One region of the Virgibacillus kimchii genome, then DNA from elsewhere that is predicted to be linked to it. Evidence: riboswitches for the same ligand, from Rfam matches in the RefSeq annotation. Region 1 holds a riboswitch; each other region holds the start of a gene.

Region 1 (10,658 bases):
CGGTGTAGCTGTGACAGCTACGAAAGAGGTTGCAGAAAAACTGGCTTCATTTCCAGAAGTTGAGAAGCTATTGCCGAATGAACAGCGGGAACTAATCAGAACGGTGGACACGGATGCGGAATTACCTGAAAATAAAACGGCTGACATCGAGTGGAATGTAGACCGTGTGGGCGCACCGGCAGTCTGGGATATGGGAATCAATGGGCAAGGAACAGTTGTCGCAAGTATTGATACAGGTGCTGATTGGGAGCATCCCGCATTAAAAGAAAAATATCGCGGTTACGACCCATCAACCGGTGAAGTGGATCATACGTACAGCTTTTTTGATCCGGTAAATGATGAAGAAGTGCCATATGATGATAACAGTCATGGTACACATGTCACCGGCACCATGGTTGGCAGTGAGGAAGATGGATCGAATCAGATAGGTATGGCACCAGGTGCTCAGTGGATTTCTGTGCAGGCATTTACGGATGCCGGCGCCTATGATACAGATCTGCTTGATGCAGCACAATGGATTTTAGCACCGGGTGATGACGTAACGAAAGCACCGGATGTTGTCAACAATTCCTGGGGCGGTGGCCCGGGCCTGGATGAATGGTACCGGGATGCGGTTACGGCATGGAGAGCCTCTGGAATTTTCCCTGTATTTGCGGCTGGAAATACAACGCTGACCAATCCTGGCGGGCCCGGATCAGTTGCTGTTCCTGCCAATTATCCGGAGTCTTTTGCAGTCGGTGCTACAGATGCCAATGATTATTTGGCAAATTTCTCATTGCGTGGACCTTCTCCGTATGATGAAATTAAACCGGATATTTCTGCACCTGGCGTAAATATTCGTTCAGCCATGCCAGGCGGCGGTTATGATTATAAAAATGGCACATCGATGGCAGCACCGGCTGTAGCGGGTGTCGTAGCCTTATTAAGGCAATTGGATGCAAACTTATCCGTGCAGGAAATTGAGCAGGTACTGATGGACACTGCTGTGGAAAGGACTGATAATGAATATCCTGATGCGCCTAATAATGGCTATGGTCATGGCCTTGTAAATGTATTTGATGCTGTTTCTGCCATGGTTGATGGCCTTGGCTCTATAAGCGGTAATGTGTTGAAAGAAGGGGAGGATAATGAAGCTCCGACCTATGATCATCAAATGCCGCTGGAAGTTTATGAAGATATGAATACGACATTATATGTACAGGTTCAGGATAATGTCAGCGTCCTTTCGGTAGAGCTTGAGTACCAAATAAATGACGGTGATTGGCAAACGATCGACGCCTCTCTTTTATCCGGCGACTTTTTGGATGGTGAGTATTTTGCCGAAATAGCCGGTGAAGCGTTGGAGGAAGGGACACTTACTTATAAGTGGATCATCAACGATTTTGGGAATAATGAAATCGTTAGCGAAACATACGAAGTTCCTATTGGCACAGGCGTAACAATTGGGTATTTTGAAGACTTTGAAGAAGAACCGGTTGGATGGACCTCATTTGGCGAAGAAAATGAATGGGAATGGGGTGTGCCGACATCCGGCCCGGAAAGTGCCGCATCCGGTGAAAAAGTGTACGCTACCAACCTGCATGGCAGTTATACAAAAGGTGCAAATGCTACGTTGGTCATGCCGCCTGTTGAATTGCCGGAAGGGGAAGAAGCTTATTTAAATTTCGATGTATGGTATGATTTCGAGGCGATACACGATGTCGGATATGTTTACGTTTCTACAGACCAGGAAGAATGGAGATCGGTACGGCTCTTGTTTAACGATTCAGGTGGATGGGAAAACAGGGAAGCCGATTTATCGGACTACAGTGGTGAACGTATATTTATTGGCTTTAACATTACCTCGAATACGCCAAATGAAGTAACAAAACCGGGAATGTATTTAGATAATGTCAGCATATTGGAGGCAAATGAATCGAGTTCAAATCTCTATCATGAAGACATCCCTGCAGATATGAATATGGAAAAAATAAGTGATAATCAACCTGAAACGAACAACGCGATAGAAGATTTGCAGGTACATCAGATTGGATTACCACTGGATGCCCAAGTAAGTGTTCTGGAAACAACACGTTCAACGAGGACGCATCCTGCTGATGGGTCCTATTCATTAACTTCCCTTGCACCAGGGGAATATACGGTAGAAGCAGAGGCGTATGGTTTTTACCCGGCCCAGAAAACAATAGATATCGAGGGTCATGAAACGGATGAAATACATTTTCTGCTTGAAGAAATTCCTGAAAGAAGCATTTCAGGTACGGTAAGTAATGCTGCTAGAGGTGAAGGGGTTGAAGGCGCAAGATTACTTTTAATGGAAGACGCCAACATTACCCCTGTAGAGACAGATGAGGATGGAGAATACAACCTGACAGCCTATGAAGGTACGTATACGATGAAAGTGATAGCCAGAGGGTATCATTACGGGGAAAAAGAAATTACGATTGATGAGGAAACAACAGAAATAAATATAGCGTTGGATCCATTTTACAGTTATGAATATGAGGAAATCGGATATGATGACGGTTCCGGGGAGATCGGGCGGACATTTTATGATATCGGGAACCGGGCAGCCGTAAAAATATCTTTGCCCGAGGACAGAGATCAAGCGCTCATTACGGATGGTGTTTTCCAATTTGAAAATGAACACCTTCCAAGGCCCGGTCCAGGCAGTACTGAATTTGCTGTAGAAATATGGGATGCAACCGGTGAGGATGGATTGCCGGGAGAAAAACTTGCCGGACCCTTTGAGGCAGAAGCAATAAGGGATATTACAGAATGGACAGTCATTGATTTGCGGGATGAAAACATTATTGTCGATGATGATTTTTATATCGTTTATGTACAAACAAGAGCAGATCAATATTCGCCTGCGCTGGCTAGTGATGTGGATGGTGATTATGCAGGAAGAAGTTATGAAAATATAACCGGGCTTTGGAGACAGGCTAATGAGATAGAAGGGAACTATATGATTCGTGCCCGGGTAGCATATGAGGTGGAAGATCCTGTTATAACTTCTCCGTCAGCGGACTTTATAACGACGGAAACGGATATTAGCATTGAGGGAACTGCTTCTCCTGAAACGACGATCCAGTTATTGAATAACGAAGAAGAAGTGGATAGCGCTGTTGTTGATGAGGATGGAACATTTGAATTCCAGACAGCATTATCTGAAGGGGAAAATGACTATCGAGTTGTTTCTATAGTTGAAGGTGAATCCACCAAACAATCCGAACCTGTTACCGTCACGCTCGATACCGAAGCACCGGAACTGACGATTGCCAGTCCGGAAGATGGTGAAATGACCAATCGTGAAACAGCGACGGTGGAAGGAACGGTATGGGATGCCAACCTTGATACAGTTACTGTCAACGGACAGGAGACAGCAGTGACGGATGGAGCGTTTTCGCATCGCATACTGCTGGATGAGGGCGAAAATGTCATTGAGGTTGTGGCGACGGATTTGGCAGGCAATATAATGGAGGAAACAATTACCATCTATGCCAAATATACTGCACCGGAAATAATGAATTTGACGCCGACAGAAGACCAGCACCTGGAGACAGGTCAATCGGTAAAAATTGAATTTGAAAGTGAGCCGGGATTACGTACCAGCTTTATGATCCACATGCCGCTGACCGACTTCGGCATGCAGATGGCCAATGCTACCGAATTGCCGATGATGGAAACAACGCCAGGAAATTATGTGGGATACTATACAGTCCCGCGCAGCACTTATGCAGACGGAGCGGTAATTGAAGTTAAAGCTATAGATGAATTCAGAAACGAAACAAGACAGCAGGCAGAAGGAAGATTGTTTATAAACCTGGAATAATAGAGGGATGTGTTGAAAAACTTTTCCCTTGAAATCAGAATAATATTATGTATAATGAAGATAAGTAAATTAAATATTCGATTCCAATCTTCGGGGCAGGGTGAAATTCCCGACCGACGGTAAGGAGCTGCATGGCTCTAAGTCCGTGACCCGTGAAAGCTTGCATGCTTGAACGGTGGATCCGGTGTAAGTCCGGAACCGACAGTTATAGTCTGGATGGGAGAAGATGTTGAGCCAATCGGTGCATTTTTGTGTACCCGGTTTTCCATTGACGTATTATTCCCTAAAGCCCCCTATGGCTTTAGGGTTTTTATGTTTTAATGGAGTGAAAGGCTTTTCCTTCATCACGAGATCGGAATCGAAAAAGATGGAGGAGAAAGATTATGAAAAACAGAAATCTATTAAAACTTATTATTCTGGCATTACTGGGAACAATATCTCTCGTACTATTTTTCTTTAATTTTCCGCTGCCGTTTTTGCCGCCGTATTTGAAAATTGACTTTAGCGATATACCTGCACTGATGGCATCCCTTATATTCTCGCCGATGGCCGGTGTAATCGTAGTTGGAATCAAAAATCTGCTTTATATGGCAATTGGCGGTGGCGAACCGGTTGGCGTCATATCCAACTTCCTGGCGGGAGTTATGTTTGTCGTACCTGTAGCACTTCTTTACCATAAATTCAGAAAAGGCGTAAAGAGCGTCGTTTCAGGTCTGATTGTTGGTACGATCGTGATGGCGATAGGGATGAGTATACTAAACTATCTTATTATTTTACCAGTCTATGCATGGTTTATGGGAATGGAAGAAATGCATATTACGAGTGTGAAATTTTATGCTGTACTGTACGGTATCCTTCCATTTAATATTATAAAAGGTATTATCGTCGGGTTAATGTTCATTCCATTGTTTATAAGAATGCGGCGTTGGATTGAGCAAAAGAGCGTTGAAATTGCTTAACAAAATCATAAAATAGCAGAAGCCGGTCTCAGAAGAGGCTGGCTTTTTTGTCATATTATGTTGTATTTTATTTTGCTATTTTAGAGCGGTGGTGTATACTTTAATTAGCGTAAAAATTAAATAATGACTAAGAATAAGGTGTCTTTTAAAAACAAGACTTAAAAGGGAAGTTTGGTGAAAATCCAACATGGTCCCGCCACTGTAATTGGTAAAAAGATTGTAAAAATCCACTGTACCTCGTGTACGGGAAGGAACAATCCATATAGCCATAAGTCAGGAGACCTGCCTTGTTCCAGCGCCATTTAGACCTACGCGGATAGGGAGGTGTGTGAAAAGATAAACGAGGAGTCTTTGTGGATTCCTATTATACTTATTCAGCATCTCTGTTTTAAGAGATGTTTTTTTAATGGGCAAAAACCCATGAGCGAATCAGGAAAAGAACTCAAAAATAGGGGGATTAAAAATTGAGAAAATTGCATGTGTTATTATTCACCACCCTGCTTCTGGCTGGGGTTCTGGCCGGATGTGGCGAAGATACAGAGAATGAAGAAACAGAAAATAATGAAGCAGAATCAGAACAGACCGAACAGCCGGAAAGTGAGGCAGAGGAATTTCCTGTAACGATAGAAGGAAGTGATGGAGAGCAAGTCACCATTGAAGAAGCACCGGAAGCTATCGTTTCACTGATCCCAAGCAACACGGAAATCGCATTTGCACTTGGACTTGGTGACAGAATAGTTGGTGTCTCCGACTATGATAATTATCCGGAAGAAACATTGGAAATAGATAAAATTGGCGGTTTGGAATTGAATTTAGAATTGATACTTTCGCTGGAACCGGACTTAATATTAGCTCATCCCGGAAATACACCGGAGGGTATTGATCAGTTAAGGGAATCCGGTTTGAATGTATTAATGGTCAATGACGCAGCTGATTTTGACGGTGTCTATGAATCAATTGAAATGATAGCTGAAGCTACAGGAACAAGAGAAGAGGCTGAGGAAATAATTGCTGCCATGCAGGATACATTTTCGAAACTGGAAGAAAAAGCAGCGGAAATTGCTGAAGAAGAAGTAAAAAGTATATACATTGAAATTTCTCCGGAGCCGGAAATATATAGCCCGGGAAATCATACCTTTGAGAATCAAATTTTAACGATGATCAATGCGGAGAACATTGCAGCCGACCAGGACGGCTGGGTGGAGTTAAGTGAGGAAACAATTGTAGATCAAAACCCTGATGTCATCATATTGACCTATGATTATATAGAAGATCCGGTGGGGCAACTGATGGACCGGGATGCATGGCAGGAGATCGCAGCAGTTCAACATGAGCAGGTAATTCAAGTGGATACTGATCTGATCAGCCGTCCGGGACCTCGTCTGGCAGAAGGAGCGGATACGCTTGCAAAATTCATCTATCCGGAAGTTTTCGAAGACTAGTAAATTATTTCCATATGTTTTTCTCGCTGTTTTGGCAATCTTGACGATTTTATTGGGAACATCAATGGGAACAGTTTCTGTCCCCTTCTCCACGATTATCCATATTGCAGCAGCAAACATCCTTCCTGGGGTATCGGGAGAATCTATAGATGCTACACATGCCAATATTGTATGGAATATCCGTCTGCCAAGAGTAATGCTTTCCGGACTGGTCGGCGCCTCCCTTGCCATTGCAGGGGCGGCCTTCCAGGGGCTGCTGCGCAACCCGCTTGCAGATCCCTACACACTGGGTGTATCCTCCGGGGCTTCCCTTGGGGCCGTCGTAACCATCTTTTTCGGCCTGTCATTGCCGCTCCTTGGAGCATTTACATTGCCAGTACTCAGTATCCTTGCATCATTTATGACCGTATTTTTTGTGCTGTTTTTTGCGCAACGTATTGATCGGACGTTGAGGGTAGAGACGATTATATTGACAGGAGTTATTTTCAGTTCATTTTTAGGTGCCCTGATTTCGTTAATGATCGCATTAACAGGAGACGAACTAAGGCAAATTATCGGCTGGTTGTTGGGCAGTGTTTCTATGCGGGGCTGGGACCACATCCAGATTATTTTGCCGTTTTTCCTGCTAGGTTCCGTATTATTAACCTTTCATGCAAGAGAGCTGAACGCCATGTCATTTGGAGAGGAACAGGCACAGCACCTGGGAGTCAATGTGGAACGGAAGAAAATAAGTATTTTGATTGCCGGCTCCATACTTACAGGTGCAGCAGTAGCAGTATCCGGGACGATTGGCTTTGTCGGCCTGGTGATCCCGCATTTCGTTCGTATTCTTTGGGGCCCTGACCATGTGCATTTATTGCCTTTATCCGCCATTGCGGGCGGAAGTTTTCTTATTCTCGCAGACCTGGTCTCCAGAATGATTATCGCGCCTTCGGAATTGCCGATTGGTGTCATTACTGCGCTCATTGGTGCCCCTGTATTTGCAATTATATTAATGCAAAGACGCAGGAGGCTTCTCACTGGAGGAAGGTGAAGCAGACAGGGTTTAAAGAAACGGAAATAACAGTGAAAATCGGAGGAAAGAAGAGGATAGTATATGATCGAAGTGAATAATATCTCCGGCGGCTATCAACAGGCAGAAGTGTTAAAAAATATTACCTTTACAGTGAAGAAAGGCGAGCTGTTTGGCGTGATCGGACCAAATGGGAGCGGAAAAACTACGCTGTTAAAAACAATCAGCCGTATTCTTGATGTCAAGGAAGGAGAAATCAGGATAAAAGGAAAATCGGTGTCGGGCTACAGTGCAAAATCCTTTGCACAGCTGGTCGCTGTCCTGCCGCAAAATAGTGTTCAAACATTCAGTTACACAGTGAAAGAAACAGTATCCCTGGGAAGATATGCACATCAGCGCGGCTTATTCCAATCCATGACCAGGAAAGATGAGGAAATGATAGAGGAAGTCATGAAACAGACGGGAGTGGCAGCTTACCGGGATATGCCGATTGATGCATTGTCCGGAGGAGAACGGCAGCGGGTATTTCTTGCCCAGGCACTGGCACAGGACCCGGAAATACTTTTACTGGATGAACCGACAAACCATCTGGATATTGCCTACCAGAAAGAACTGTTGGATGTACTGAAAACATGGACAAAAGAGAAAAGCTTAACGGTGATTTCCATCTTCCATGATTTAAATTTAGCCGGGTTATACTGTGACAGAATTCTCCTGTTGCAGAACGGGAAAAAAGTAATTTGTGACAAGTCCAGGGAAGTGTTAAAGAAAGAAGGGATTCAGGAAGCCTATGGTGCTGCCATTGAAGCACACCCTCACCCAACGGTGGCAAAAACGCAAATGGTACTTGTCCCCACTGTTATGGAAAAACGCCGGGACGTACTTATTACGCCGGAACTTCTGCATATCACTGAAGATAGAATCACGGTGAAAACGGAACAGCCATTGCGGACCATGTCATCAGGCGTAACCGGATCCGGCGTGGGTTGGCACAGCGCTCTTGTCAATCGGCATGTCGAACAGAATTACGATTGCGCAGACCATAAGCAGGAGATGAGAGATTATTTGGCGGATAATGGTTTTGATCCAAATGATACGGTCGGGATGATGACTGCCGTTCGGCTGGCTGACGTGGAATACCGATTTTTGGAGAGGGGCGAATGCTCTGCTCTGATAGTTGTTACGGCAGCACCCGGACATGCCATAGATGCTGCTTCCGGGGTGGGCCGAGACCTGGCATATAAGCCGGGAACCATTAACATTTGGGTGCTGGTAAACGGGACCTTGGGAGAAGAAGCCTTTATCCAGTCCATCATGACAGCAACAGAAGCGAAAGCCAAGGCTCTGATGGACATGGGGATTAAAGATATGGAAACAAATACAACTGCAACCGGGACATCCACAGACAGTATACTAATTGGCTCCACTCAGCAGGGAAGGTTCCAGCCTTACGCCGGAACTATTACTCCGCTGGGCCAGCTGATCGGGCGAGGTGTGTTTGAATGTACAAAAACAGCGTTGGAAAAGTACCTCCAAAGGTGAAATGCTGAATGATATACCATTATATCAATAATTTTGGCACATATCATTGATCGTCTGACCGGCGACCCACCACGCATTTCCCAGCCGGTTAGAGATTTGGGTATAAAAGTATAATCACTTATCTCCTAACAAACTAAAAAGCATGTGTCTTTCATGTGGCTACAAATGTATTCTTCCCACAACAGCAGCATAAGTGTGCGGGAATCCAAGCCTTAGAAAGACGACATGCTTTTATGGTTATTCTTCTTCTACTAAATATTTAGCTGTGGGTTGTGCTTCCAATCGTTCAAAGGGAATCGGCTTGCCCGATTTTTGACTGTAACCGTATGACCCATCCTCAATTCGTTTAAGCGCATCCTCAATTTCCTGGAGCTGTTCCTGACGCATCATTTCCAGTCCGGCATCCCGTTGCTGCTCAAATTGCTCTGTTCCAATATCGCCGGGGTGGTTATCATAATTGGCGAGCTCTCCCAGTGAATCATTCGGCCCTTCATTTTCATCTATTTGTTCCTGGTTTCGTTCTCTCATCATTTGCAGCCGCTGCTTAAAATACTCTAGGTCTTCTTTACTAAGATGTTCACTCATCAAGATCTCCTTTCCGTTCTGATGCTTTGGAATGGGTCCTATGGGTTCCTTCGATTAAACAGTCGCCTGTGGTTACAATATGATTGTTAGAAAAACGCGCTGATTAAAAGAGACAGTCCCAGCAGCAACCCGTAAATGGAATTTGTTTTTCCGGTTCCGGCCATGGCGGGCATCATTTCAATCGGTTCTGTTTTTCCTCTGAATTTCTTAATGACATCCACAGCCTTAATTATCGCTATAAACGTAATCATTGACCATATCGGCAAAATTCCGGCAAGAATGTAGAGGAGCGTCAGCAAAAATGCTGCGCTGAACATTCCGGCAAGGAGAACAATGGCTTTTTTTCTGCCAAGTAAGATTGCGATTGTTTTACGTCCGCTTTCCTTATCCCCGTCCAAATCACGGATGTTATTCGATAACATAATGGTACCGATAAAGATGGCAATCGGTATGGAGACGAGTATCACTTCCCGGGTAACGGTTGATGTTTGAATAAAATAGCTGATACCTACGATTACCGGTCCCATAAAAAAACCCGAGAACAGTTCGCCGAATGGTGTGTAAGCAATGGGTATTGGCCCGCCAGTATACAAATAACCGAATAACATACAAATTAAACCAATGGCCGCAATCCACCAGCTGGACTCCATGGAAATATAGATACCAAGCAAGATGGATATACCGAAAAATGCAAGAGCCAGATTCAATACTGTTTTAGGCCTGATCCCATCTCGTACAATTGTACCGCCGATGCCGACTGAGTCTTCCGTATCCAGTCCAAGGACATAATCATAATATTCATTGAACATATTTGTCGCTGACTGAATCAAAATAGAAGCGAGCATCATGGCGAGAAAAAGCATGATATGAATGGAGCCTTCAATAAACGCTAACATTGTACCTGCAAAAACAGGTACAAATGAGGCGGTTAAGGTATGAGGGCGCAGCAGACGCCACCAAACCTGAAACCCTCCTCTTTCATTCAAGGCTTGTTTTATATTCACTTTATTGGATGATTGCATGACAGTTCCCCCTAATTTCACTGCATCATACTTATTTTAGGCAAATCAGCATAACGTGTCAATTTTTCGGGAAATGTGGCAGTGATGTCGGGAAATATAGATTCCACCGGCAAAGTTAAAAAATATATGAAGGTGCGTGACTCCCTGTGGGGTCTCATCAATACCTTTCTCCTGCTGGTTAGTTATTTCCAATTATTATGAACAAATAGGATTTCCTTGAGAATCGGGCAAAAAGAGAATAGAATAAGAAATGGGAGTTTGCCA
Region 2 (10,658 bases), 1.3 Mb from region 1:
CTCCGTTGGTTCCACCAGACTGAAATGCGCTGTAATGGATGATTTTGCTATTGCTGTTCCGAGCATCAAACCAATATCCCCGTATTTGAAAACATCCTGCTGATCGGCTGGTTTATATATTGCTTCGGCAACACCTCCTGTAAAAGAGATATGTGTAATATGATCTGTATCCTTGATCGATTTGTGGGTTGCAATCATGTCCAACTGACTTGTTGGGGCCTTTGCCATGACACTTTCCTCAAGCAACGCTGCCATTCTGTTTACAACAGGTTGGAGCAGTTCTTTTGTTGCTGTCTGCCCGATTTGTATGGACCAGCCATTTTCTTTAATAAGACGCTGGATTTTTTCGGATATATACTCAATTTTCTTCGTTTCTTTATTCACTTTAATGAGACGCCCGCCAATATCCAGGCACCCTGTATCAACGACCCTTCCCCGGTTCATTACTGCCAGATTGCTCGTTCCTCCGCCAATATCCAAATTTACTATTTTTGCGGAGTTCTCCTTCGAAAATGTGTGCATTCCTGCGCCTTTGGCTGCAATAATACTTTCCAGATCCGGTCCTGCAGTTGCCACAACAAAATCCCCGGCAAAACCACTTAGTCCCTGAAGTACTTCCTCTGCATTTTCCTTTCTGGCTGTTTCTCCGGTTATAATAACGGCACCAGTTTGGATCTTTGCTTTTTCAATTCCTGCCTTCTTGTATTCCGCTTCCACGAATTGCTGGATCTTATCCTGATCCACTCTGGACCCTTCCAAAAGCGGGGTATTGATAATATCACTCTTATAAATGACTTCTTTATCCGTAATGATGATACGGGGCACATTAAAGGCAGAGGCTACATTTTCAATTGCCAGACTCGAAAATACCAATTGTGTCGTGGAAGTCCCGATATCTATGCCAACACTTAACATTTTTTCTGCCAAAACTTATCACCTCCAGTCAGATATCCTGCCAATAGAAAGCAAAAAAGCTTAAAGTACAAATCATGCGCACATAAACATGCAGCACATTTTATACCTTAAGCTTCTTTGCTTTCGGATCAGCTTATACGTCATTGTAAAAGCCTTATTTGAAACGGAATGTAATTTCCATTCCTCTTTTCCTATTATTAAATTGTATGGTGCCCTTTAATTTATCTTTAACATAGTTTTGTACAATAAATATTCCCAGGCTGCTGTTTCCCTTCACTTTATCGATGCAAAAACCGACGCCATTATCGATCACCGAAATAACAACTTCCGCTTCTTCTTTTTTCATAGAGATGTTAATTCTGCCTTTGGTCCCGTCAGGAAAAGCATGGTTATAACTATTTTGCACAAGCTCATTTACTATAAGGGAAACCGATGTTGCCACATCACTTGGCACAATAATGGATGCTTCCAAGTCAAGAACTAATTCAATATTGTCCATCAGTGAATAACTTCTTTTCAGGTTATTTACAATAAACTTCAATACTTCGTTTAATTCCACCCGATCGCCAAGTTGCCTTGCCAAAATGTCATGCGTCGCGGCAATGGATATGACACGATTCATATTATCTGTCAGAATATGCTTTACTTCCTTATTGCTGCTCCTTCTTCTTTCCATTCTCAGAAGAGAGCCCATCGTCTGCAGGTTGTTTTTTATCCTGTGATGCGTTTCGCGAATTGCTTCAGTTTTAGAGATAATCTCTGCTTCTTTATCCTTCAGCTGGGTAATATCCCTTAGAATAATGGCAAACTTTAACTGATCATCTTCCAGCATAATCCGTTTCAGCAAATAATACTTTTCATCCAGAAAGATTTCTGATTCAAATTGTTTATGTTCATTTAATACCAGCTCACTATACGGAACCTGATCTCCAAACAGTTGGTTGTAATGGACGTCTTCTTTCGACAAATTATCCGAAAAGCTATCCGCCCTGTCATTTTGAAATATAAGTTTGCCTGATACATCGAAAAAATAAATTGCATCGTCTATATAATTGTTTAATTTTGCTGTCATCGTCATATAGTCATTTTTCTCTTCTGCCGATTCCTGCTCTTCATGAAAAGCCTTTTCCAGAATATATGTGCCAAGCACCTTATCACCATAGTTTATGGCATGGATGTTTTGCCTGATAAATACATCTTCCTGGGTGAAAGCCTTATACCCTTTCAAAGTGCCGCCGGAACGGGATACTTTCCAGACACCCGGTTCATTCATTTTTAATGCGGGCTGGCCGACAGGTGATTTTTTATATAACGACTTTTTTGTAACGGGAAGCACATGGTATATTACGATGGAAGCAGTACTGTTTTTCAGTGGTACATCAATAAAGACGTCGCAGTCAAATACTTCAGCCAATTCATCCACGGCATCCGTTTTTTTTAGAATAAAATCTATCTCCTGGTCGGTCAAACTGCTGTACTTCCTGCATAACTCCATCATCTTCGCTTTTTTAATCGTAGACAATCGTAATCGTCCTCGCAATCTCGCTGATTGATGTACGCCCGTCCATGCTCATTTTACGCAATAGGGAGTAAGCTTCCTGCTCATCCAGATTTCTTTCTTTCATTAACAGCCCTTTGGCAATATCAATGATTTTTCTATCTTCCAGCTTTTGGGATACTTTTTCAACTTCTTTCTCCAGGCTTTGAATCTTTTCTGCCCTGGAAATACACATTTCCACTGTAGGTATAAAAGATTTTTCATCAAGGGGTTTTACTAAATAACCCAATGCCCCTACTTCTTTAGCCTTTTTAATAAATTCTTCATCATAAAAGGCCGTAAGCAAAAGAATCCCGCCGGCAATTTGATCATGCATAATCTTTTTACTTGCCTTCAGGCCGTCCAGCACTGGCATCTTAATATCCATGATGACCAGATCCGGAGTTTGTTCCTTACATACATCAATTGCTTCAAACCCATCCGAAGCATGTCCTACTACTGTGTAGCCTGCTTCCTCCAACAGTTCCTGCAAATCCATCTTTGTAATAGGTTCATCATCGACTATCACAATTCTATTTCCCATCATTACGCTCCTTAGAAATTATATTAATTCCTCTGAAGTAACATAATTATGTTTTTCTTTGTAAAACCTGTGTTCTTTAATATACCCCTTGCATCGACATTTAAATCACTACATGAAAGGCCCCCGGCATCCATCTCCCTTCGCGCGTTATGTTTGTATTTTTTAGTGTAAAAAAGACAAAAAGAGGCCATGAAAAAGAATAGTTCTTTTCCAAAGCCCCTTTGCTTTTTGGTGTAATTTTTAAATGAATATCATTACGAGAAGCACGCCATTGTGCTTATACATATATTATATTACCGAAAACGGTTTCTTGCAAGTGAAATAGTATACAAAGATAAATATATTTTTTGCAGCTCAAACTTTGATTCGTGGCTGCACGTATAATGATGCGTGACGGGAGAAGCGGTCGTCATTTCAACTGTTTTAAAATGGAAATAATGTCTTCTTTTCCCGGCGCTAAAGGATTTGTGTCGGTGCAGCTATCTTCCAGGGCTGCCTCTGCAACTTTTTCTTTAATACTATCTGTATATTCTATATCGTAGCTCCTGAAATCTGCAGGCATTTCCAATGCGGACCGCAATTTTTCAATTTCCTTGATCAGACTCCTTGTTCCGCTGGCACTGTTTGCAGCCGGAAGTCCCAGCAGTCTGGAAAGAGCCGCATATTTATCAGCTGCAGGCTGCAGGTCATTATTGCTGTAGCCCTTTACCCCTGAATTATAAGCAATGACTTTTGGCAGTAAAATAGCATTCAACCGTCCATGGGGAATGTGGAATGTGGCCCCGCACGCATGGGCAATACTGTGATTGATCCCCAGACCTGCAATATTAAAGGCAATGCCCGCCATCGTGGAAGCATGATGCATTTTTTCCCTTGCAGTAATGTTGTTTTCCCCATCGTAATAAGCATCTTTTAAATAATCAAAAATCAGACGGATGGCTTTTTCTGCCATGGCGTCAGAAAAATCATTGGCGTTCAGTGCAACATAAGCCTCAATTGCATGTGTCAACGCATCCATTCCTGTATCGGCTGTAATAGACGGAGGGACACTTTTGACCAAATCTGTATCCAGAATGGCTTTTTCAGGGATTAGCGAATCAGCAACTAATGGATATTTAATCCCTTTACTGTTATCGGTAATAATGGAAAACGAGGTGACTTCAGAGCCTGTCCCACTCGTTGTTGGGATAGCGATAAGCGGGAGGGCCCGAAATTCATAAATTTTTGTGGCAAATTCCTTCATTGCCTTGGCAGCATCAATTGCAGATCCACCACCAACCGCAATGATAATATCGGGGTTAAATGCTTCTATTATCTTTACACCCGCCACCACATTTTCTACTGGTGGATCGGGAACGATATCACTGAACAACTCCCATTCATTTTGTCCCCTCACAAGCCGGCCTTCCACCTGCTCAATCATTTTGGACTCCATTAAAAACGGATCCGCCACGATAAAAATGCGCTTTTTTTCATATTCTTTTAAATGATCAAGGGCGTTTTCTCCAGAATATATCATCGTACTGAGTGATACTTTTTCCATTATCATCTTCCTCCTTTTCACTGGATTGTATTGGTTCGTTTAAAAAACAAAAAAAGGAGCTTTACAGAAGAATCCCCTTCTGTAAAGCTCCTTTGCTTTCTTTCATGTTACACGCCATTGTGTCTAGAGCCATTATACTATTTTGGGAGATAGAGTGTCAATTATTATTAAAAACGCTCTCTTCCAGTTTCTCTGTTCTTGACAAAGATCACAAAAAAAAAGCACAGACAGGATAGAAATCATGTCTACCTGTCTGCCGGATCATATGAACTGGTTACTCCATTGTAACTGGTTCATAAATAATGAAGCCACGACGTTGTAGCTTATTTTTAACAGTTTGAGTTACACCTTTGTAACTGCAAGGTTTATTTTCACATTAAAAAAACTCTCCCCTTCCGCAGGTTGAGAGTTTACAGATATATCCAATTAAATATATGGATTAATCATGCAGCCCCTTTTCCCGGAAGGTTAATGTGCATTTTATTCTGGCAAGTCTCCTGACTCATGGCTATCATTACTCCGCCTTCCCGGGGAATACCCAGTGGCATATAGAGTAAAATTTCCATTTACAGTGGCCGGACCGTTCAGGATTTTCACCTGATTCCTTTTTAATCATTTACGTATGTAAATGAACCAAAATAAATATATGAAGTTTTATTTGTCTCTTATTATACAGCATAATTTGTAAAATGCCAATTTTAACTACGTGCTAAATACACCCGTACAACCCATCAGGATAAATAGAGCAATAGTGCAGGTTACTTATCTTAATAAACGAATCATCAGAAAAGCTCTTGTTCGCAGTTCTTTCGTAGTTATGTTAAGATTTATTTGCAAAATATTTCGGATAATAGAGAGTGGGTGGGGGAAATTCAAGCACATATTAAGGAAATTCATGAGGATGCCTTTATCATTGATGCACATTTCGACTTGCTTTTGGATGTCGTGGAACAGCGTGCTGCCGGAAGAACAAAGGTGATTGAAACAGACCATTTACCGAAATTCAGGAAAAGTGGGTTTAATTTAATTGTTTCCTCTATCTTTATCGAGGATGCTTTCATTCCTGAAATGGTGCTTCATAAGGCATTGAATCAGGTCAGTGCTTTATACGCTGAGATTGATGAGTCACCGGAACATATTATGCTTTGCAAAACATATGAAGATATTGTGGAAGCCAGGCGGAGCGGTAAAGTAGGCATTATGCTTTCCTTCGAAGGGGTGGAGCCGCTTTATAATGATTTGTCTTTATTACGCATTTTCTATGAACTCGGTGTCCGGTTTGTCGGCATGACTTGGAGCAGGCGCAATCAGGCTGCTGATGGATGCCATTTTACGATGGAGGAAGAAGACCGCGGCGGAGGCCTGACACAATTTGGGGAAGCGGTGGTGAAAGAAGCGGAGCGTCTGGGGATGATTATCGATATAACCCATATCAATGATCGGGGTTTTGAGGACGTATTCCGGTTTGCCAAAGGCCCTGTCATCGCTTCCCATTCCAATGCACGGGAAGTAGCTCAAACACCGAGAAATCTGACGGATCAACAACTGAAGGATATAGCCAGTCGTGGCGGCGTGGCAGGAATTAATGTGGTAAGCAGAATTGCTGCGGCCGATCCTCATAAGGGGGCTGTCGACCTGTTGGCAGATCATATCGTACATATGAAAAAAACGGTGGGAATTGACCATATCGGCCTGGGACTTGATTGCTGCGATATGCTTTATAAATACTTGACGGAAGCCATGCTCGATCAAATGGAAGATCGGTCATTTGATATTATCAGCCATGACAGTTTGGAAAAACTAACGGAAAAATTACTGGAAAGAGGCATTAATAAAGAAGAGATTATTAAAATTTATGGTGGAAATTTCCTGCGTGTCCATAAAGAAGTCTTATCCAGATAGAAGACATATTTTCAGCAAGTTGGAGCATTGTTTTTAACTTACCTGGTCATGATCATTGCAATGGGAAAAATCACCCCGGTCATCCTACCAAGATGTCCGGGGTGATTTTTATGGTTCAACAAACCGCTCCGCCCCCTTTATCAAAGACCTTCTGCCAGATGAGTCCACTCCTGTTGCTCTCTTGGCAAAATTCACCGCATCTTCCACATCATCATAGAAATACTCCCCGCCAATCTCATCATACAGCCCTGACCTTTTCAATGTTTCCTTCAGGGATGGCACAACACCGGTTACAAGCAGAATCCCGTCATTCTTTTTAAAGTAGCCGATCATATTGTTAAAGTGAGTAGCACCAGTTGCATCCATAAATGGTACGCTGCCCATATGCAAAATGAGCACTTTCGGTTTGTAGTTAATCGTCTTTAACACACGTTGTTCAAATGCCTGTGCCGCTCCAAAAAATAGTGGTCCTTCAATTGTGTAAATGCTGATATCCGGATATTCCTTCAGCTGATCGAGGGCATGCAGTTTTGCTCTTTCTTCCGTTTGTGTCTCATCCGGGAAAACTTTTGAGATGACCAGCATGCTGCTCATTCGTTTGGCGAACAGGACAATTGCCAAAATGATTCCCACCACGACCGCGGTTGTAATGCTTGTAAAAACCGTCAAAAGGAATGTAGTCAGCAGAACAAGCGAATCACCCGACTTCATTTTCAGTACATGGGCAAACTGTTTCCGTTCACTCATATTCCAGGCTACGACCATTAAAACCGGTGCCATGCTTGCCAGCGGAATATAGGAAGCGTATGGGACCAGCAGTAATAACGTCACCAAAACAAAAATGCCGTGAATGATTCCCGACATTGGTGAGTAGGCACCGCTTTTAATATTGGTTGCCGTCCGTGCAATTGCCCCTGTGGCAGGAATTCCGCCAAATAAAGGCGTGACAATATTGGCAATCCCCTGGCCGACCAGCTCGCGATTACTGTTATGTTTACTGTTGGTCATCCCATCGGCAACAACAGCTGATAACAGAGACTCAATCCCGCCAAGCATGGCTATCGTGAAAGCAGGCACCAACAGGCGCAATACACGTTCTATGGTGATTTCCGGCATTTGAAATGCGGGAAGGCTGCTGGGTATCTCGCCAAAAACGGTCCCGATTGTCGGGATGCTTCCCGTGAAAAACAGGCTGGCCACTGCAGTCGAGACTACCAGTCCCACAAGCGGGCCCGGCACTTTGGGAAACAACTTTGGGGTCAGTAAAACAGCAACCAGGCAGATCACAGCCGTCACGATGCTGTACAGACTGACCGAATCGATATGCAGGAAAATCTCCTGCATATTGGCGAGGAAGCTTTCATGTTTTTCCATACCTGTCAGCCCGAGAAAATTTCCAATTTGTCCGGTGAAAATAATGACGGCTATTCCCGATGTAAAACCGATCGTCACCGGGCGGGGTATATATTTGATTAATGAACCCAACTTAAAGATCCCCATAAGCACAAGCATAATACCAGCCATAAACCCTGCCAGCAATAGATCGGCATAGCCGTATGTAAGCACAATGCCTAATAGTATAGGGATAAATGCGCCGGTCGGTCCGCCGATTTGAAACCTCGAACCGCCAAATACGGAAATTAAAATACCCGCAATAATGGTCGTGTAAATACCATATTCCGGGCTCACACCGGAAGCAACCGCAAAAGCCATGCCGAGGGGGATTGCAATAATCCCGACAATCACTCCCGACAGTAAGTCTTTTTGAAAGTACTCCCAGGAATAACCTTCAAACCTTCCAGTCCATATTCCCTTCAATTCATTCCTGCTCCTTTTTTTCCTTGTTATCCAGTTCTTCCAGCATCGAATACGTATCAATGAGATGGTTGTTAAAAATCTCCCGCGCCACATCAAGCAATTCGGTAATTGCCGGATCACGAAGGGTATACATGACTTTTTTTCCATCTTTCTGGCCAACGACAATATTTTTGTTGCGAAGTACACTCAACTGCTGGGATACGGCTGACCCTTCACTTTCGAGTATCTGCTGTATTTCATTGACACTTTTTTCCCCGTCCGCCAATAATTCAAGAATTCGAATGCGGAGAGGGTGTGCCATTGCTTTAAAAAAGTCTGCTTTAAACTGCTGCAAATCGTTCCACAACGAAATCATTCCTTTTATCTAAGACTCGTTATAACATATTCTAATATTTGAATATGTATATATTAATTATACTACAGTTTTGCTTAATTGCAACGGGGGTGCTCACCGATACCGAGGCCTTACCGGCCACCTCCAGCTTCCCAAACGGATGCCGGGTTCGTTTTCTGATTGGATCATTTCGCTATACGACAGAAGTAAAAATAGATACAATATGAGTCAAACAAAACGAGCCTAACGGGGGGACAGCCATGACAACCATTTGTTTAATCCGGCACGGGGAAACGGATTGGAATGTGGAACGGAGACTGCAGGGGATGACGGATATCCCGTTGAATCCAAGGGGTGTACAGCAGGCAGAGGCATGCAGTGCTTACCTGGCATCATCGAGTTATGACGTGCTTATTTCCAGTCCATTAAAGCGGGCGAAGAAAACAGCGGAGATTATTAATCAACAGCTGCATCTGCCGCTGCAATTGATGGATCAGTTTAAAGAGCGCTACTTTGGTGATGCGGAAGGAATGGGCTATGAAGCGCGCAGGATCGCTTATCCGGATAAAAACTACCCGAAACAGGAAAATAAGGAAGATTTCCAAGCACGGATCATGAAGGGGTTGCAGGAAGTTACCCGATTATATCCTCACCAACGGGTGTTACTGGTAGCTCATGGCGCCGTGATCAATACTATTCTTACCACCTTTTCAGGTAATGAGCACATCCTGGAAAATAACAGGCTGATGAATGGATGCATCAGCAACATTTACTTCGAAAACGAAACATGGAATGTTGAAGATGTTAATCGGACAGCTCATTTACCGAATTTTTTTCAATAGGAAAAAGCCGGCTCTTCCCGCATTCGGTAGAGCCGGTATAAATGATATACCCGGCTATAGAAGGCAGCTTCCATTATCCTCGCTGTAAATTTCCCTTCCTGCAGCTTTCTTGTTCTGGTTCCTCTTTCTAAACTGCTTTATTCCTCATCAAATTCCTGTGTCCCAGCATCGCTGTCAAGGCACTTAAGAGAATTATCCACTTCCTTTTTCCACCACAGCGCAGCAACTCTCTGCCTGGAACAGCACCTGTTTCTCCGCTCCACTAAAACTCGCTGTATCTTATGTTGCCGGGGTCAATTGTTTCCAGCAGGTTGGCCTCTTCCTCTGTAATCGGGGAAAAAGACTGAAAATCTTGATGCTTTTCTACAGTAAATCCAGTGTTTTCAACAATTTCTTCTATGGAACTGTACGGAAAAACGGAATAAAGACGCAATCTGCCATCCTTATGATCCCGCTTAAACACACCTAAAGGGGTAATTACGGAGTCCGTATTCCCTGCAGCCGTAGTCACTTCCAATTTTTCTACAAGACTATTTTTATCATGCTTTGTTTTCCATAAAATGCCCCGTTTCACCGTCGGCAGCAGCGCAGCACTTCCTGCTCCCCCCGGCAGCCTGACCTTTGGCTTGTCAAAGGAGCCGATAGCACTTAAATTTATCCGGCCGCTGCCATCAATCTGGGCACCGCCCAGAAAGGCAACATCCAGTCCTCCCCTTGCAGACAGATCGAAAATGTCTGCTAAAGAAAATGCTGCAATGGAACCTTCCAGCAAAGAATGATCTGCAGTGGAATAGTTGGAATAGCTTTGAGGCACAGCATCCACACCACCCGGGATATTCACATAGACAGCATTTTTCGCATGAAGGTTTTTTGCTAATTGAATAGCAACCGCCGGCATTGGGGAGGCAACCCCGTGAAAAACCCGCTCTTCATCTTTGATCAACCTTGCCATGGCAACGGTAATATAATCTGCAGCCTGCACTGTTTCCACACTAGACATGGGCGACACTTCCTTTCACTTTTTCCAGATATGACTCCGGATTTTTTAAGTAATCGGCTATGGCTTCCTGATCTATCCCGTAAAACGGGGCACAGCTTCCCGGTGCCGCTCCCTTTTCAGCATGGACAACGCCTTCCACGAGAAACCCCGGCACCTGGGGTTTCACTTCCCATTCCCCGGAGTCAATTACTTTTTCCGCTGTGACAATTACCCGCTCTGCTGC
Region 3 (10,658 bases), 1.8 Mb from region 1:
ATTGAACCAGTTGCTTGTGGAAATGGATGGATTTGGTGCCAATGAAGGTATCATCATTATCGCTGCAACTAACCGTGCAGATATTCTTGACCCTGCACTCCTGCGTCCCGGACGTTTTGACCGTCAAATTATGGTAGATCGCCCGGATGTAAAAGGACGTCAGGAAGTATTGAAGGTACATGCAAGAAATAAACCGCTTGATGACAGTGTTGATCTGAAAATCATTGCCATGCGGACTCCGGGATTCTCAGGTGCTGACCTGGAGAACCTGTTAAATGAAGCAGCACTTGTTGCTGCCAGATCTGATCGTGAAGCCATTTCCATGATTGATGTGGATGAAGCGATTGACCGGGTTATTGCCGGTCCGGCGAAAAAAAGCAGGGTTATATCCGAAAAAGAACGAAATATTGTCGCATACCATGAAAGTGGACATACCATTATCGGTATGGTGCTGGATGACGCCGATATGGTGCATAAAGTAACCATTGTGCCGAGGGGGCAGGCAGGCGGTTATGCTGTCATGCTTCCAAGAGAAGACCGTTACTTTATGACCAAGCCGGAACTATTTGATAAAATCACCGGACTGTTGGGCGGCCGTGTTGCAGAAGAAATTATCTTCGGCGAAGTAAGTACCGGCGCTCATAATGACTTCCAGCGTGCCACCAGTATTGCCCGTAAAATGATTACCGAATATGGTATGAGTGATAAGATTGGTCCGCTGCAATTTACAAGCGGTGGTGGAGAAGTGTTCCTTGGCCGGGATATCGGCAATGAACAGAGTTACAGTGATGCTATTGCCCATGAAATTGATCAGGAAATGCAAAACTTCATTAATTACTGTTATGACCGGGCGAAAACAATTCTTACCGAGAATAAAGATAAACTTGAACTTGTTGCGAAGACATTGCTTGAAGTGGAAACCTTGGATGCAAAACAAATTAAAGGATTGTTTGAAGATGGCGTCTTGCCGGAACCGGAAGTTGACGAAACAGAAGATGTAAAAGTTAACATTAAATCCAAGGATGAAGAAGAACCTGAATCATATGAAGAGGCGAAAGAAAAAGAAGAAGAAAAACGAACAGAAAAAACGGATTCTGAAGATGTATCGGAGGACTTAAAGAAATCTGAAGAAGATGCCATTATGACGGATAACAAGCCTTCCGAGGATGACGAAAACAAAAAGAATTAAACGTGGTTAAAAAAGGCAATGGATCAGCACCCTGCATCTGGGGTGCTGACTTTTTTATTGTCACAGCCTGCGTTTTGAATAACAACCTTTGATGAAAAAGTAAAACCAGGCAATAATAAAAGGGAAGTCGTGTTTTTCATTTACTATGATCAAAAGAATGTCATCACCTCGTTTCTATTCTTTCTCATCTCCATAAAAGTGTGGTATATTAAAAAAATAAAAGCTGATCAGAGATCGGTGACTATAGTACTTTGCAAAAAAACGAGTTATACCGGCGTGGAAAGGTGCGTTACACTATATGTTATTTGTTCTGGATGTGGGGAATACGAATACTGTCTTAGGGGTATTTGATAGTAATGAATTAAAGCATGACTGGCGTATTAAAACAGACCGATATAAAACAGAAGATGAATTTGGTATACTGATTAAATCGCTGTTTGAACATAAAGGTTTATCATTATCGGATATAACAGGGGTAATAATCTCATCTGTTGTTCCTCCCATCATGTTTTCCCTGGAAAAGATGAGCAGGGATTATTTTAATATGGAGCCAATGATTATTGGACAGGCATCTGTTCGTTCGGCGTTGAAGATGAAATATCCCAATCCAAAAGAAATTGGAGCAGACCGCATTGTAAATGCGATTGGTGCGATTGACGAATATGATGTTCCACTTATCATTATTGATTTTGGTACTGCCACCACCTTTTGTTATATTAATGAGAAGAAAGAATACGTAGGAGGCGTTATTTCACCCGGGATCAGCATATCGATGGAGGCTTTATACAGTAAAGCTTCAAAGTTGCCGAAAATCGAAATTCAGGCACCTGAGCAGGTGATTGGCTCCTCGACGGTAGAGGCAATGACATCAGGTGTTTTTTACGGATATGTGGCACAGGTGGACGGAATTGTAAAACGAATTCAGGATTCTGTGAGTAATGAAGCTACGGTGATCGCCACGGGAGGGTTAGCACCATTAATTGCCGATGAATCGACCATGATTCAGCATGTGGATCCTGATTTAACATTGAAAGGGTTACATCTCATCTACCACCAAAATCAGCGTGAAAAGTAATTACATTCCACATAATAGATTTACACAACATAAAGGAGCGATCTCATTGAAGGATTATCTGGTAAAAGCTACTGCTTATGACGGAAAGGTAAGGGCCTATGCTATTTCTTCCACCGAACTCGTGAAGGAAGCGCAAAAAAGACATGATACATGGGCAACAGCTTCTGCCGCATTGGGAAGAACGATGACTATTACAACGATGATGGGTGCCATGCTGAAGGGCGAGGATACGATCACTGTAAAAGTCGAAGGAAATGGGCCGGTAGGTGCCATTATCGCGGATGGGAACGCAGAAGGAGAAATTCGCGGTTATGTGAAAAATCCGCATGTGGATTTTGATTTAAATAATAAGGGCAAATTGGATGTAGCCCGTGCAGTTGGAACAGAGGGGAAGCTAAGCGTGACGAAGGATGTTGGTTTAAAGGACTTTTTCACTGGGGAAGTTCCGATTATTTCCGGGGAAATCAGTGAAGACTTTACGTATTATTTTGCAAACTCTGAGCAGATCCCTTCTGCAGTAGCGGCAGGTGTTTTAGTGAACCCGGATCATTCCATCCTCGCAGCAGGAGGGTTTATTATACAGGTAATGCCGGGAGCCGGGGAAGACATGATTGAACAATTGGAGGAACAGATCCAGTCTTTTCCTGCCATTTCCTCACTCGTACAGGAGGGGAAGACACCGCAGCAGATCCTGGAAGTTTTATTAGGGGAAGAAGAGGTAAAGTTGCTGGAAACCCTGCCGGTGGAATTCCGTTGTAAATGTTCCAAGGAACGGGTGGAAAGGGCTATAGTTGGTCTGGGAAATGAAGAGATCCAGCAAATGATTGATGAAGATCATGGAGCTGAAGCAACCTGTCATTTTTGTAATCAGAAATATCACTTTACCGAGGAAGAGCTGACATTGCTGAAACAACAGTAGAAAGCTTAAAAAGGCTACAAACTACAGGGGGAGCATGAAACGATGTCCAAAAAACTGTTGCTTGGCATCATCATTGTATTGGTAATAACAAATATTTCCACATTGTTTCTTTGGGACAGCAGCGAAGATGAGGCAATGGTTTTTGATGGTGAGGACCAGGTGAAAAGTGCAGAGGAGGCAATAGCTTCCGTCAATGGAGAAGAGATTTCCTATCAGGATTGGATGGCAAAGCTTAGAGAACAGCATGGGGAACGAGAATTAAAATCAATGATTGATAGAGAAATCGTCAGACAGCTGGCTGCAGAACAAGGTATCGAAGTGGATGATAAAATAGTGGAGCGGGAAATATCCATGATTACCGCCATGCAGGGTATTATGCCGGAAAAGGAGCTTGAAGCGGAGAAAGAGAGCTGGCGGGATGATATTGAATACCGGTATCAACTCGAATTTTTGCTGACAGAAGATGTTGATATACCTGAAGAAGAGGTAGAGCAGCATTACAATACGTATCAAAATCAGTACGATTTTACTGCTTCTTTACAGCTTTCCCATATTATTGTAGAGGATTTTGACACGGCCGGGAAAGTAATCGATGAACTGGAACAGGGGGCCTCCTTTGATTTATTGGCACAGGAATACTCTATTGATGAGGAAACAAATACAGAAGGGGGCTATCTTGGCTTTATCTATACATCAAGTCAATTCATGCCGGATGGCTATGAAGAAGTTGCTGATGAAATGGAAAAAAACACATACAGTGACCCTTTCGCTGCCGGCCAGGGAATAGCCATCATTTATCTTCATCGTTCCCTTCCATCCATTGAATTTTCGTATGAAGAAATGAAGCCTTATGTGGAAAATGAACTTGGATTGCATGAACTGGAACAATCCCTTTCCGCAGATTCCTTATGGGATGATATGGAGATAGAATGGATTTACGAATAAGAATGAGAGTTAATTTATTGACATTTTCCTGTGAAAAGCATACAGTAATATTAAATCATACAAAGCTGATAGGAATTGGAGGAAGTTAAATGAGAGTTGCTGATAATATTACCGGCCTCATTGGGGAAACACCCATTGTGAAGCTGAACAGAATGACGGATGAAGATAGTGCGGAAATTTATTTGAAGCTGGAATTTATGAACCCTGCAAGTTCTGTAAAAGACCGTATTGCCCTTGCCATGGTGGAAGCGGCGGAAAAAGAAGGAGCATTAAAGCCGGGAGATACCATTATTGAGCCAACAAGTGGAAATACCGGGATTGGCCTTGCCATGGTTGCTGCGGCAAAAGGGTATAAAACTGTACTGGTTATGCCGGATACGATGAGTAAAGAGCGCCGTAATTTATTGCGTGCGTATGGTGCTGAACTTGTCTTAACCCCGGGTGCAGAGGCAATGAAAGGTGCTATTAAAAAGGCAGAAGAGCTGAAGGCAGAGCATGGTTATTTTATGCCACAGCAATTCAGTAACGAAGCAAATCCTGAAGTGCATTCCCGTACGACGGGACAGGAGATCGTCAAACAAATGAGTGAAGGCATCGACGCGTTTATTTCCGGAATTGGCACAGGGGGAACCATTACAGGTGCAGGTAAGGTACTTAAAGAGCACTTCGATAATGTGAAATTGTATGCTGTAGAACCGACAGACTCCCCTGTATTGTCCGGAGGGTCACCGGGACCGCATAAAATTCAGGGCATCGGAGCCGGGTTTGTACCGGATGTACTGGATACAGATCTGTATGATGACGTTATTCAAATTAAAAACGAAGAAGCATTTGAGGCTTCCCGTAAAGTAGCCACAACAAACGGTATCCTTGGCGGAATTTCCGCAGGAGCAGCGGTGGCAGCAGCGCAAAGAGTTGCCCAGGAGCTCGGAAAAGGAAAAAAAGTGCTTGCGGTCATTCCTGATAATGGAGAAAGATATTTATCTACACCGCTCTATCAGTTTGAGGAAGAATAAATTTAAGCATTAAAATAATTCAGCATATAATATGGTATACGAATGCTTCTTTGCGTTCGTATACCTTTTTATTATTTTTAAAACGTTTAATATCTCCAATCGGATTTAAGCGTTGCAGCTGGAGAGCGGGGCTCCTTGTATTTTTGGAAGAAATATAAAACGGGAGGGAACAGCCGTATAGCTGATGGATGAAAAAGGAAAGAACGGTCTAAAGCTCTCAGTTGAAGCTTTTCAAGTACATGGAAGGTCGAAAACAACTCCGGTCGTGTATGATAGAGTGCTACTCAGATGCATGGCACGTTGAAACTAGCGCTGATCTTGTATGATAGGAAGCTACTCAGATACATGGAGTGTTGAAAACAGCTCCTGTCTTATATGATAAAGTGCTACTCAGATACATGTAAGAGGTAAACGCATAGCAATCGTGTATGATAGCCTCCCTCCATGATCCATCGAAAGGCCGAAAACCGCTCCAATGATGTATCAAAAGCTTTAATGTCTGCCCCAAAAGCGATAATCTTTTGCAAACTCCAAACTTTACCATCAAATGAATTGCATAAAGAAATCTACTATGATAGTCTAGTAAATACAATATATATTAATGAAAATTGAATAAAACACTATATATAGTGTTCGCAAGCTAAGGTGACATCTTAGTCTTAATAGGGAATCCGGTGAAAATCCGGAACTGTCCCCGCAACTGTAAGTGTGGACGAACGGGTAAACCACTATACCTGCAGGCTTTACGGTCTCGGTATGGGAAGGGCCCCAGTAGGAGTGAAGCACGAGTCAGGAGACCTGCCATAGCTTGATGAGTTTCGTATCCTCGGGGTAAGCGATAGTGAAACGATGGAACGTGTTTCTGGTTTTCTGTCGTTTTACAGCCGTTTACCCCCGGGGTGAGCGGTTTTTTGTTTTCACGAAGGACATTATGATGAGGGAGGAAGAAACATGATTGTAACAGCGGAAGACGAACTGAAACGATTAATTGATGAAGCTGCAGCGGGGTTAAATGTAGATACGGATAAATTATTGGAAGAGTTTCAAGGGAAACCATATAACAGCGATCAATTAATTAAACGGGCACTGGAAAATATTGATGAAGCGAGTCCCGAATGGACATTTGTTGCAAGCCGCCTATATTTACACACATTATACACACAGGCTGCGGCAAACAGGGACTATAATTCCAGCAGGCGGTATGGCGATCTTTACCCATTAATTGAAACACTTACTCATAAAGGTATTTATACCGATCAGCTGCTGAATAAATACACCCGGCAGGAAATGGATTATTTTGCCTCAATTATTGAACCGGAGCGGGATCTGCTATTTAACTATCTTGGCCTGTATACACTTGCCACGAGGTATCTTGCGACCGATCATGATAAAAATATCTATGAACTCCCGCAGGAACGCTGGCTGATTATTGCGATGCACCTGATGCAGGATGAGGACGTCACACGGCGGCGTGAGTTTGTGGCGGAAGCTTACTGGGCATTGAGCAATTTATATATGACTGTGGCAACACCAACGCTGACAAACGCCGGCAAAACGCATGGACAGCTGTCCAGCTGTTTTATCGATACAGTGGACGACAGCCTGCAGTCCATATATGACAGTAACACGGACATTGCCAAGCTTTCCAAAAACGGCGGCGGAATTGGTGTATATATGGGAAAGATACGCGGACGCGGCAGCTCCATAAAAGGATATAAAAACATGTCCAGCGGTGTTGTTCCGTGGATTAAGCAGCTGAACAATACGGCAGTCAGCGTAGATCAGCTCGGTACGAGAAAAGGAGCGATCGCCGTTTACTTGGATATATGGCACAGAGACATTGAAGCATTTTTAGATTTAAAACTTAATAACGGAGATGAACGAAGACGGGCCCACGATATTTTCACAGGCGTCTGTCTGCCGGATTATTTTATGGAGCAAGTGGAAAAGCGCGGGGACTGGTATTTATTTGACCCTCATGAAGTGCGCGAGGTCATGGGCTATTCGCTGGAAGATTTTTTTGATGAAGATAAAGGGGCGGGGTCCTGGCGTGACCGGTATTTGAAGTGCGTGGCTTCTGATGAGCTGACCAAACGGGTGGTGCCGGCCATTGATATTATGAAGCGGATCATGAAGTCGCAGCTTGAATCAGGTACACCTTTTATGTTTTACCGGGATGAGGTAAACCGGCAAAATAACAATCCGCATAACGGGATGATTTATTGTTCCAATTTATGTACGGAAATTACTCAAAACCAGTCACCGACTGAATTTCTTGAGGAATTTACGGAATCAGACGGGACGATTGTGAAAAAATACAAGCCGGGAGATTATGTTGTGTGCAATCTCAGTTCCATTAATCTTGGGCGTGCGGTACCTGAAAATGTGCTGGAAAGACTGATCCGGATACAGGTCCGGATGCTGGATAATGTAATTGATATTAATACATTGCCGCTGAAGCAGACGCAGCTGACAAACCGGAAATATCGTGCGATCGGGCTTGGAACCTTTGGGTGGCATCATTTGCTGGCAAAGAAGAATATTAGCTGGGAGTCGGAAGAAGCTGTTGACTATGCAGATGAACTGTATGAAAAAATTGCATATCTTACCATTAAAGCAAGCATGGAGCTCAGCAGGGAGAAAGGATCTTATCCGGCATTTCCGGGCAGTAAATGGCAGACAGGAAGTTATTTTAATAATAAGGGCTATCATGATGACAAGTGGAATGAACTAAAAGGCAATGTGGGAAAGCACGGTATCCGCAATGGATATCTGATGGCTGTGGCACCGAATTCATCCACATCCATGATTGCAGGTTCTACTGCAAGTATTGATCCGGTCTTCAAACCGTTTTACTTTGAAGAAAAAAAGGATTTTAAAATTGCCGTAACCGCACCGGATCTGGACCATCACACGTATGGTGTTTACCGCAGGTCCGCCTATATTCTGGATCAGCGCTGGTCCGTAAGGCAGAATGCAGCCAGGCAGAAACATGTGGATCAAAGCATTTCATTTAATATATACGTGCCGAACACGATTAAAGCATCGGTGCTTTTGAACCTGCATCTGCAGGCATGGCGGGAAGGGCTGAAAACAACATATTATGTCCGTTCCACAGCCAATGATGTCGAAGAATGTGTGTGGTGTGAAAGTTGAGAAGTTTAATTGCTTATTTATCGTACAGCGGAAATACAAAGGAAACAGCGGAAATGATTGAAAAAGGACTGAAAACGGATGGGATGGCCGTTGAGATGCACCGGATAGGGATTGACCCTCCGGTGGATGCTTCCCGCTATGACCTTATTTTCCTCGGGACATTTACATGGGAATTGGGCGCCACTCCAGAAGAAGTAAAAGAATTTGTCCTGGAAATAGGCTATAAACCGGAAAATGTGGCAGTATTCGGTACCGGTGATACCCAGTTTGGCGGGGATGATCTTTATTGCCGTGCTGTAGATAAGCTGGCTGCCTTTTACGAAAGCAAATGGAACGGCCTGAAAATTGAACAGTCACCACGGGGATCCCAGGAGCCCGTAGTGGAAAACTGGCTGGAAGGAGTGCTTCACGATGTCAAAAGTCATACTTGAAAAAGCAAAAACACTGGAACCGATGAATCCGAATAAATCCACTGCACTTTTTGGCGGAAAATCAAGCGGTATATTGAATTGGAATGATATCGCCTACCCGCACTGGTATAAAATGTATAAGCGGCTCATCGGCAACTACTGGCAGGCGGATGAAATCAATATGTCCGATGACTTGCGCCAGTTTGCGGCATTATCGGAAGAAGAGCGGGATACGTATTTAAAAATCATCGGTCTTTTATCCACATTGGATGCACCGCAAACGAGGACCGCGCTCCTGCTTTCGCTTTATTCGTCCGATCCATCTGTCCAGTCGATTATGGCGGTGATTGCCCAACAGGAGGCTGTTCATAATGAAAGCTATTCCTATGTCCTGTCTTCAGTAGTGTCTCTAGATGAACAAAACGAATCCTTTCAGCTTGGACGCACGGATCCGGTACTTTTGAAAAGAAATAAAGCGATCATGGACCATTACAATGTTTTTGTTGAGGAACCGACGATGGAAAACATCCTGAAAACCTGTGTGTATACTTCACTTCTGGAAGGCATGTTTTTCTATTCTGGATTTGCGTTTTTTTACCATCTTGCCAGACAGAATAAAATGGTCGGAACTTCCACGATGATCAGCTATATCAACCGGGATGAGCTGGAGCACGGACGTTTTATATCGGAGTTGTTTCGGGCAGCATTACATGAGAACCCGGAACTGAACACGGCAAGCTTTACCGATTGGGTTTACAGCCAGTTCAGGGAATCGGTGGAACTTGAAATCGAATGGTCCGGATATGTGCTCGAGGGGATCTCAGGAATCGATCTGGATGAAATGGCCGGCTATATCAAATACCGCGCCAATAAAATGCTAAGGATGATGGGGTTAAGTGAAATTTACCCTCCATATACGGAAAACCCGATGAAGTGGATCCGGGCGTATGCCGATAACTTTGATGAAACAAAAACCGATTTTTTTGAGCAAAAATCAAGGCAATATACGAAAACAAGTGATCTGAATGGCTTTGATGATTTGTAGGAAGGGCGGTTGATTGCAGGACAAATCACCGTTGTATGATGTACGTGGTTATTTTTCAGTCAAGTACTCAGTGGCGTCGTATGGAGTCTATTTTTAATAATTTTTCAACCCTGTTCATCGATAAAAGACGAGTGACTTGGCTGAAATTTAACATAAAGCCGGTGCGCCATCCCCCAAGGACGCACCGGTGATCTTTATTTTGTGATGTTTTCTGCAGCAAATATTTTGGCAATTGCCCTTTTGGAACAGGCTGTGTTAAGCTAAAGACAGCATTGTTGTTGAGGAAGGTTACCAATAATGAAATTAAAAACAAAGAAGAAAATTTATGACTTAACGGACCGTACATATATTATGGGAATCTTAAATGTTACACCGGATTCTTTCTCTGACGGGGGGAGTTATGATTCCCTCGAAAAAGCTGTTGCACAGGCGAAAAAACTGGAAAAACAAGGTGCAGATATTATTGATATAGGAGGAGAGTCCACAAGGCCGGATCATGACCCTGTTTCCGGGGAGGAGGAAATCAGGCGGGTAGTCCCCATGATTGAAGCAGTTAAAAAAGAAGTGAAAATTCCCATTTCGATTGATACATATAAAGCGGAAACCGCAAAACAGGCACTGAAAGCAGGTGCGGAAATTATTAATGACGTCTGGGGGGCCAAGCGCGAGCCGGAAATTGCCAAAGTTGCGGCAGATTTTAATGTGCCAATTATTCTAATGCATAATCGAACAAACATGGATTACAAGGATTTAATAGAAGATATGAAGGATGATCTGCAGGAGAGTATAGATATTGCACTTTCCGCCGGTGTCCCCAGGGGAAATATCATATTGGATCCCGGGATTGGTTTTGCGAAAACAAAGGAACATAATCTCATTGCGATGAATCATCTGGAAGCTTTT

Evidence for each region. A riboswitch is a leader RNA that binds a small molecule or an ion and turns the genes downstream of it on or off. The one in region 1 is predicted to bind cobalamin.
Region 2: linked by a shared signal. The riboswitch ahead of ACZ42C_RS13670 (1-propanol dehydrogenase PduQ) and the one ahead of ACZ42C_RS07720 (ABC transporter substrate-binding protein) in region 1 are both predicted to bind cobalamin.
Region 3: linked by a shared signal. The riboswitch ahead of ACZ42C_RS15630 (ribonucleoside-diphosphate reductase subunit alpha) and the one ahead of ACZ42C_RS07720 (ABC transporter substrate-binding protein) in region 1 are both predicted to bind cobalamin.

What each region holds. Positions count from the first base shown of each region.
Region 1 is NZ_AP043951.1:1,502,510-1,513,167, reverse strand. Features, by position in the region: gene ACZ42C_RS07730 (S8 family serine peptidase) at 1-3,832, shown strand, start outside; FMN riboswitch at 3,915-4,064, shown strand; gene ACZ42C_RS07725 (ECF transporter S component) at 4,216-4,791, shown strand; cobalamin riboswitch at 4,911-5,095, shown strand; gene ACZ42C_RS07720 (ABC transporter substrate-binding protein) at 5,256-6,233, shown strand; gene ACZ42C_RS07715 (FecCD family ABC transporter permease) at 6,196-7,266, shown strand; gene ACZ42C_RS07710 (adenosylcobinamide amidohydrolase) at 7,330-8,787, shown strand; gene ACZ42C_RS07705 (TraR/DksA C4-type zinc finger protein) at 9,025-9,372, opposite strand; gene ACZ42C_RS07700 (1,4-dihydroxy-2-naphthoate polyprenyltransferase) at 9,459-10,394, opposite strand.
Region 2 is NZ_AP043951.1:2,845,725-2,856,382, forward strand. Features, by position in the region: gene eutA (ethanolamine ammonia-lyase reactivating factor EutA) at 1-927, opposite strand, end outside; gene ACZ42C_RS13660 (histidine kinase N-terminal domain-containing protein) at 1,070-2,437, opposite strand; gene ACZ42C_RS13665 (ANTAR domain-containing response regulator) at 2,424-2,996, opposite strand; gene ACZ42C_RS13670 (1-propanol dehydrogenase PduQ) at 3,406-4,539, opposite strand; cobalamin riboswitch at 5,010-5,192, opposite strand; gene ACZ42C_RS13675 (dipeptidase) at 5,401-6,441, shown strand; gene ACZ42C_RS13680 (SulP family inorganic anion transporter) at 6,550-8,259, opposite strand; gene ACZ42C_RS13685 (ArsR/SmtB family transcription factor) at 8,261-8,605, opposite strand; gene ACZ42C_RS13690 (histidine phosphatase family protein) at 8,854-9,435, shown strand; gene ACZ42C_RS13695 (CoA-transferase subunit beta) at 9,698-10,435, opposite strand; gene ACZ42C_RS13700 (CoA transferase subunit A) at 10,428-10,658, opposite strand, start outside.
Region 3 is NZ_AP043951.1:3,255,073-3,265,730, forward strand. Features, by position in the region: gene ftsH (ATP-dependent zinc metalloprotease FtsH) at 1-1,189, shown strand, start outside; gene ACZ42C_RS15610 (type III pantothenate kinase) at 1,488-2,264, shown strand; gene hslO (Hsp33 family molecular chaperone HslO) at 2,311-3,183, shown strand; gene ACZ42C_RS15620 (peptidylprolyl isomerase) at 3,226-4,128, shown strand; gene cysK (cysteine synthase A) at 4,218-5,144, shown strand; cobalamin riboswitch at 5,771-5,964, shown strand; gene ACZ42C_RS15630 (ribonucleoside-diphosphate reductase subunit alpha) at 6,096-8,300, shown strand; gene ACZ42C_RS15635 (flavodoxin) at 8,297-8,731, shown strand; gene ACZ42C_RS15640 (ribonucleotide-diphosphate reductase subunit beta) at 8,712-9,755, shown strand; gene folP (dihydropteroate synthase) at 10,053-10,658, shown strand, end outside.